Regions from separate parts of the Streptomyces sp. NPDC057249 genome, predicted to be linked through region 2. Evidence: riboswitches for the same ligand, from Rfam matches in the RefSeq annotation. Region 2 holds a riboswitch; the other holds the start of a gene.
What was found. A riboswitch is a leader RNA that binds a small molecule or an ion and turns the genes downstream of it on or off. The one in region 2 is predicted to bind cobalamin.

Region 1 (4,135 bases), on a different contig from region 2:
GGACTGGTCGCGCCGGCCGGTGAGCCCGGTCCGCTCCAGCGCCTCGTCCACCGCCGCCGCGTCCGCCTCCGTCGGCGCGGACCAGGCACGCCGGTGCGGGATGCGGCCCAGGCGTACGACGTCCAGGACGCTCAGCTCCTCCTGGGTGACGGCGTGCTGGTCGACGACCGCGACCCGCCGGGCCACGGCGCGGCGGCCGACGTCCGTGAGCGGTTCGCCGTCCAGCGTGACGACGCCCGCGTGCGGGGCGAGGACTCCGGCGAGGATGCGCAGCAGGGTGGACTTGCCGGAGCCGTTGGGGCCGATCAGGCCCACCGTCGTGCCCGGTTCCGGGGCCAGCGTCACACCGTCCAGCAGGAGGCGGCCGCCGGCCTCGCGGCTGACTCCGCCGGCCCGCAGGCCCTCCGCCGCCGTCCCGGTCACGCGGGCCGCCTGGTGCGGTAGAGGACGGCGACGAAGGCGGGCACGCCGATGAGGGCGGTGACGACGCCCACCGGGACCTCCTGCGGGTCGAGGACGGTCCGGGCGAGCGTGTCGACCCAGACCAGGAAGACGGCCCCGGCGAGGGCGGTGACCGGCAGCAGCCTGCGGTGGCCGGAGCCGGTGAGGGCACGGGCGGCGTGCGGGAGGACCAGCCCGACGAAGCCGATGGCCCCGGCCGAGCTGACGAGCGCGGCGGTCAGCAGCGCGGTGGTGCAGAGCAGGACGGTGCGGACGCGTGCGACGTTCACCCCGAGGGCGGCGGCGGCGTCCTGCCCGAAGGCGAAGGCGTCGAGCGTACGGGAGTGGCCGAGGCAGACCAGCAGGCTGACGGCGAGGACGGCGGAGCAGATCCACACATCGGTCCAGCCGACCCCGCCGAGCGAGCCGAGCAGCCAGAACAGCACGCCCCGGGTCTGCTCGGCGTCGGCGGCGGTCATGACGACGAACGAGGTCAGGGCCGAGAACAGCTGCATCGCGGCGACCCCGGACAGGACGACCCGGTCGGTGGAGCCGCCCAGGGTGTGGCTGAGCAGCATCACCAGCGCGAACGAGCAGAGCGCCCCGATGAACGCCCCGGCCGGCAGGGACACGGCTCCGCCGCCGACGCCGAGCACGACGACCAGGACCGCGCCGGTGGACGCGCCGGAGGAGACGCCGAGGACGAACGGGTCGGCGAGCGGGTTGCGCAGCAGGGACTGCATGACGGTCCCGCAGACCGCGAGGCCCGCCCCGCAGACGGCGGCGAGCAGGGTGCGCGGCATGCGCAGGTTCCAGATGATGCCGTCGCGGATCGGGCTGAGCCGGGCCTCACCGATGCCGAGGTGGGCGGCGACGGCGGACCAGACGTCCACGACGGAGATCCGGGCCGGTCCGATGGTGACGGCGACCGCGACGGACAGGGCGAGCAGCAGGAGGCCGCCGGTCCACAGGAGGCCGCCACGCAGACGGCGCAGGCGGGGGCGCGGAGGGCCGGTGGGGGCCGGCGTCCTGTCGGGCGGGGCGGTGAGCCGTTCGGTGGCCGTCATCCCGCGAGCCCGAACGCGCGCAGCCCGGCGGCCACCCGCTCCACGCCCTCGACCGTGCGGATGGTCGGGTTCATGGCCTGGCCGCTGAGCAGGACGTAACGCTTGTGGCGTACGGCGTCCATCTTCTTCGTGACGGGGTTGGACTCCAGGAAGGCGATCTTCCCGGCGGCGCTCTCGGCGGTCTGCGACGTGCGGGTGAGGTCGCCGATGACCAGCACGTCCGGGTTGCGGTCGGCGACGGTCTCCCAGTTCACCTGGGGCCATTCGTCGTGCGTGTCGTCGAAGACGTTCTTCAGGCCGAGCTCCCGGGTGATGATGCCCGGCGCCCCGCAGCACCCCGCCAGGTAGGGGGACTCGGAGTTGGCGAACCAGTAGAGGACGGAGGTGCCGGAGCCGTCGATGTCGTCGGCGGCCTTCCGGATGCGGGTGCGGAGCCGCTCGGTCAGCTTCTCGCCGCGCTCCGGCACGCCGAACACCCGGGCCAGGTCGCGCACCTCGGCGTAGACGCTGTCCATGGTGAGGGCGCCGGTACGGACGCCGTCGCCGTCCTTCGTGTTGTCCTTGGCCGTGCAGTCGGCGGGTGCGACGTAGGTGGGGACGCCCAGCTTCTCGAACTGCTCGCGCGGGGCGACACCGCCCTTGGCGAGGGTGGACTCGAAGTCGGCGGCGACGAAGTCGGGCTCCTGGTCGAGGACCTTCTCGGACGAGGGCCGGTTGTCGGCGATCCGCTTCACGCCCGCGTTGGCCTTCTCCAGGCCCTTCATCACCGGGTCGGTCCAGGTGGCGGTGGCGGCCATCCGGTCCTGGAGGCCGAGCGAGAGCAGGATCTCCGTGGTGCCCTGGTCGACGGAGACCGCGCGCCGGGGCGGGGCGTCCACGGTGACGGTGCGCCCGCAGTTCCTGAGCGTGACCGGGTAGCCGTCCGTCCGGCCGACGGCGTCGGCCTTTCCGGACGGGGGCCCTCCGCAGGCCGTCAGCAGCAGGAGGGCGACGGTGAGCAGAGCGGCGGCACGTATGGGCGGCACGGGGCATACCTCGGCGTCTCTGGGCCCATGCGCGGGGCCCGCTGTACGGTCCGCCGCCCGGTCCCGGGCGGCGGTCGCCAGCAGGTCTTCGGACTCGGGTTCGCTCGGACGGGACGCCTTCCCGGGAGACGCCGGGTCTCCCAGTGGCCGTGGCCCCGCCCGTCCCCCTCACCGCTGCGCGTCAGTTCCGGATTCGCACCGGATTCCCTGACTCCCACGAGGAGTTCGACTGGCTCCGGCACGCTACCACGGGCTTACGCGCAGCTCGGCGCCGCGTCCGGTCAGGGGCGCTGGAGGGCCACCACCGCGTTGTGCCCGCCGAAGCCGAAGGAGTGGCTGACGGCCCGGTGGACGGGCCGCACCAGCGGCACCTTGGTGACGCAGTCGATGTCGAACCCGGGCGCGGGGGCGTCCAGGTTCGCGACCGGCGGGACGACCCCGCGCTGGAGGGTGAGGATCGTCAGCCCCGCCTCGATCGCCCCGGCCGCGCCCATGCAGTGCCCGAGCACGCCCTTCGGGGCGGTGACGGGTGGCCGGTGCGGGTACACCCGGCTGATCAGCGCGGCCTCGGCGGCGTCGTTGCGTACGGTCGCGGTGCCGTGCGCGTTGACGTGCTCCACCTCGTCCGCCCGCCAGCCGGCGTCGCGCAGCGCGGCCTCCGCGGCGGCCCGGGCGACCCGCCCGTCGGGGTGCGGGCTGGTGGGGTGGTGGGCGTCCGTGGTGGCGCCGGTGCCGGCGAGCAGGGCCCGGGGTTCGGCGCCCCTGGCCTCCGCGTCGGCGGCGCGTTCCAGCACCATGACGGCGGCGCCCTCGCCCATGACGAGTCCGGCGCGGTCGGCGGCGAAGGGCCGGCTGAGCCGGGACAGGTCGCCGTCCGCGCGGGCGGCGGCCCCGGACCGGGCGAAGCCGGTCATGGCGATCGGGAAGACGGTCGACTCGGTCGCCCCCGCGACGGCCACGTCGCACTGCCCGGTCACCAGCAGGTCGCGGGCGACGGACAGCGCGGTGACGCCGGACGAACAGGCGGTGCAGGGGGCCAGGCTGGGGCCGGTGGCCCGCATCTCGATCGCGATCTCGGCGGCGGGCATGTTGGGGATGGTCAGCAGGACCCCGGCCGGCGAGGTCGCCTCCGGCCCCTTCCGCTCCAGGACCAGCGCCTGGTCGGTGAGGTGCGCGGAGCCCCCGCTGCTGGTGCCGACGACGACCGCGACCCGGCTGCCGTCCCACCCGGCCGGATCGAGACCGGCGTCGGCGACGGCCTCCCGGGCGGCCAGGACCGCGAACTTGACGTACCGGCCCATCCGGAAGGCCGTGCGGCGACCGATCTCGGCGTCCAGGTCGATGCCGTCGACCACGCAGGCGAAGTCGATCGCGCACCCGGCGAGCGCGGGGACGGTGCGGGCCGGGCTCACCGCGGCGCACACCCCGTCCCAGGTGGACTCGGTGTCGTTGCCGACCGGGGTGATCATGCCGAGACCGGTGACGGCGATGGCCGGTGTCCTCATCGGGCGACGCCCGCCGCCGCGTCGAGGTGCTCCGTGAGCTCGGCGAGGGTGGTCCCCCGGGTCAGGATGCCGGTGTCCAGTTCGACCCCGGTGGTCT
Region 2 (4,135 bases):
CGCTCGGTCTACCGCGGCGACCGCTACAAGTTCGTGGCCCGCCTGAAGCGGCCGCTGGACTGACCCACCGTACGCACGTACCCCCGAACGGCCCCCGGTCCCGCCTCCGGGGGCCGTTCGGCGCTTCCCGAGGGCCGGCTTGGCCTGGACCAGCTCCCGGACGATTGCCGCCATTCCGGCCATCCGGCCGGTCCGTGGCGACCGTTGCCGGACCGCAATGCGGACGGGGGGTGACGGTGGCCGGATCTCTCGCCTAGATTTCCTGCGCATTACAGGTGATCAGCGAGGGGACGGAGTCGCCGCCATGGCGGAAGAACCAGAAGGAAAGCCACCCACCGTCACACCGTTGCGGGTGGTCATCGCCCTGTGCCTCATCGCGCCGTTCGTGGCGATGCTCTGGGTGAGTTCTTATTCGAAGATAGACCCGACCTTCATCGGTATCCCGTTCTTCTACTGGTACCAGATGCTCTGGGTGCTGATCTCCACCGCGCTCACGATGATCGCGTACAAGCTGTGGCAGCGTGACCAGCGCGCCCGCAAGGGGGGTGCGTCGGCATGAAGGACGGCGTGAACGGCGTCGCGCTCGGCATCTTCATCTTCTTCTTCCTGGCCGTCACGGTCATGGGCTTCCTGGCCGCTCGCTGGCGCAGGGCCGAGAACGAGGCCACCCTGGACGAATGGGGCCTGGGCGGACGCTCGTTCGGCACCTGGGTCACCTGGTTCCTGCTCGGCGGCGACCTCTACACCGCGTACACCTTCGTCGCCGTGCCCGCGGCGATCTACGCGGCCGGCGCGTCCGGCTTCTTCGCGGTGCCGTACACCATCCTGGTGTACCCGCTGATCTTCACCTTCCTGCCGCGCCTGTGGTCGGTCTCGCACAAGCACGGGTACGTCACCACCTCGGACTTCGTCCGCGGCCGGTTCGGCTCGAAGGGGCTTTCGCTGGCCGTCGCGGTCACCGGCATCCTCGCCACCATGCCGTACATCGCGCTCCAGCTCGTCGGCATCCAGGCGGTGCTGGACGTGATGGGCGTCGGCGGCGGCGAGAACACCAACTGGTTCGTCAAGGACCTGCCGCTGCTGATCGCGTTCGCGGTGCTGGCCGCGTACACGTACTCCTCGGGGCTGCGGGCGCCCGCGCTGATCGCGTTCGTCAAGGACGGGCTGATCTACCTGGTCATCGCCGTGGCGATCATCTACATCCCGATCAAGCTGGGCGGCTTCGACGACATCTTCGCCTCCGCCCAGGACAAGTTCACTCAAGCGGGCGCGGGCGGCCTCGCGCCGGCGGCGGCCGGCCACTGGGGTTATGCCACCCTGGCGCTCGGGTCCGCACTCGCGCTGTTCATGTACCCGCACTCGATCACGGCGACGCTCTCCAGCCGCAGCCGTGAGGTGATCCGCCGCAACACCACCATCCTGCCGCTGTACTCGCTGATGCTGGGCCTGCTCGCGCTGCTCGGCTTCATGGCGATCGCCGCCGGCGTCAAGGTGCAGAACGGCCAGCTGGCCATCCCGCAGCTGTTCGAGAACATGTTCCCCGACTGGTTCGCGGGGGTGGCGTTCGCCGCGATCGGCATCGGCGCCCTGGTGCCGGCCGCGATCATGTCCATCGCCGCGGCGAACCTGTTCACGCGCAACATCTACAAGGACTTCCTGAAGCCGGACGCGACGCCCGAGCAGGAGACCAAGGTCTCCAAGCTGGTCTCGCTGCTGGTCAAGGTCGGCGCGCTCGCCTTCGTCCTCACCATGGACAAGACCGTCGCGATCAACTTCCAGCTGCTGGGCGGCATCTGGATTCTCCAGACGATGCCGGCCCTGGTCGGTGGCCTGTTCACCCGGTGGTTCCACCGCTGGGCGCTGATCGCCGGCTGGGCGGCCGGCATGATCTACGGGACGGCTGCCGCGTACGGGGTCGCGAGCCCGACGCAGAAGCACTTCGGCGGGTCCTCCAAGGAGATCCCCGGCCTCGGCGAGATCGGCTACATCGGCCTGACCGCCTTCGTGCTGAACGTCGTGGTCGTCGTCGTCCTCACCTTCGTCCTGAACGCCGTGAAGGCACCCGTCGGAATCGACGAGACCTCCCCGGGCGACTACACCGCGGACGCGGGCGACCCGGGTGTCCAGGAGAAGCTGCCGCCGGCCACGGCGGGGGCGCCGGGCGGTCACTGACCGCACACTTTCCCACCACGCGACACAACATGTGGGGGCCGCCCGACAGGGCGGCCCCCACATGTATGCTCATGCTCGCTGTCGCCGCAGGGGAATCCGGTGCGAATCCGGAACTGTCCCGCAACGGTGTATCCGGTGCGCTTTCGCGCACCCGTGGAGTCCGAGGACCTGCCGACAGCGCATCCGGCTCGACCGAACCGGATGCCCAGACGTCCGGGCCTCGTGGATGGGCCGGTGGACGCCGCACGGAGTGCCGCCCTGCCCGGGCCCGCTCCTGCCCGGCTGCCCCGCTCCCCGCCGGCCCAGAGCCGAGCGAGGGAGAGCACCACGTGACCATCGCGCCAGCCGATCCGGCTTCAGCGGCCGCATCAACGGGGACCGCGAGCGACGGACCGGGCACCGCACTGCTGCGGACCCTGACCGACCTCACCGCCGATCTGCCCGACACCGATCCCGGACGCGTCGCCGCCGCCGCCCTGCGCGGCCGCAACGCCCGGTCGGACGAGGCGGAGCTGCGCTCACTGGCCACCGAGGCCGCGGCGGGCCTCATCTCCGAGGACCCCGCGTACTCCCGGCTCGCCGCCCGCCTGCTCACCCGGTCCGTCGCGGACGAGGCCGCGGGCCAGGGCGCCACCTCGTTCTCCGCGTCCGTCGCCGTGGGCCACCGGGAGGGCCTGATCGCGGACCGCACCGCCGAGTTCGTCACGCTGCACGCGGCGGCCCTGGACGCCCTGGTCGAGCGGTCCCTCGCGGACGGGGCCGACGACCGCTTCGGCTACTTCGGACTGCGCACCCTGCACAGCCGCTACCTGCTGCGCCACCCGATCACCCGCCAGGTCATCGAGACCCCCCAGCACTTCATGCTCCGGGTCGCCGCCGGGCTCGCCGAGGACACCTCCGAGCGGGCGCTGGACGAGGTCGCGGCGCTGTACGGGCTGATGAGCCGGCTGGACTACCTGCCGTCCTCGCCGACGCTCTTCAACTCCGGCACCCGCCACCCGCAGATGTCGTCCTGCTACCTGCTCGACTCGCCGCTGGACGAGCTGGACTCGATCTACGACCGCTACCACCAGGTGGCCCGCCTGTCGAAGCACGCGGGCGGCATCGGCCTCTCGTACTCCCGCGTCCGCGCCCGGGGCTCCCTGATCCGGGGCACCAACGGGCACTCCAACGGCATCGTGCCGTTCCTCAAGACGCTGGACGCCTCCGTCGCGGCCGTGAACCAGGGCGGCCGGCGCAAGGGTGCCGCCGCGGTCTACCTGGAGACCTGGCACGCGGACATCGAGGAGTTCCTGGAGCTCCGCGACAACACGGGCGAGGACCAGCGGCGCACGCACAACCTGAACCTGGCGCACTGGATTCCGGACGAGTTCATGCGCCGCGTCGACGCGGATTCCACCTGGTCGCTGTTCTCCCCGGCGGACGTGCCGGAGCTCGTCGACCTGTGGGGCGACGCGTTCGACGCCGCGTACCGGGCGGCCGAGGCGAAGGGCCTGGCCCGCAGGACCATGCCGGCCCGCGAGCTGTACGGCCGGATGATGCGCACCCTGGCGCAGACCGGTCAGGGCTGGATGACGTTCAAGGACGCCTCGAACCGCACGGCGAACCAGACCGCCGAGCCGGGCAGGGTCGTGCACTCCTCGAACCTCTGCACCGAGATCCTGGAGGTCACCGACGACGGCGAGACGGCCGTCTGCAACCTCGGCTCGGTCAACCTGGGCGCGTTCGTCAAGGGCTCCTCGATCGACTGGGAGCGGCTGGACGCCACCGTGCGCACCGCGGTGACCTTCCTCGACCGGGTCGTGGACATCAACTTCTACCCGACCGAGCAGGCCGGCCGGTCCAACGCCCGCTGGCGGCCGGTCGGCCTGGGCGCCATGGGCCTCCAGGACGTCTTCTTCCAGCTCCGGCTGCCCTTCGACTCCCCGGAGGCCCGGGCGCTCTCGACCCGGATCGCGGAGCG

Region 1: it holds a riboswitch for cobalamin, as region 2 does, so the genes downstream of both, ACFUJY_RS18935 (ABC transporter substrate-binding protein) here and ACFUJY_RS07115 (ribonucleoside-diphosphate reductase subunit alpha) in region 2, are expected to answer to the same signal.

The regions. Positions count from the first base shown of each region.
Region 1 is NZ_JBHUXS010000009.1:174,723-178,857, forward strand. It holds gene ACFUJY_RS18925 (ABC transporter ATP-binding protein) at 1-423, opposite strand, end outside; gene ACFUJY_RS18930 (FecCD family ABC transporter permease) at 420-1,508, opposite strand; gene ACFUJY_RS18935 (ABC transporter substrate-binding protein) at 1,505-2,533, opposite strand; cobalamin riboswitch at 2,595-2,782, opposite strand; gene ACFUJY_RS18940 (beta-ketoacyl-[acyl-carrier-protein] synthase family protein) at 2,815-4,038, opposite strand; gene ACFUJY_RS18945 (acyl carrier protein) at 4,035-4,135, opposite strand, start outside.
Region 2 is NZ_JBHUXS010000003.1:130,132-134,266, forward strand. It holds gene ACFUJY_RS07100 (GntR family transcriptional regulator) at 1-63, shown strand, start outside; gene ACFUJY_RS07105 (DUF3311 domain-containing protein) at 305-559, shown strand; gene mctP (monocarboxylate uptake permease MctP) at 556-2,172, shown strand; cobalamin riboswitch at 2,231-2,363, shown strand; gene ACFUJY_RS07115 (ribonucleoside-diphosphate reductase subunit alpha) at 2,502-4,135, shown strand, end outside.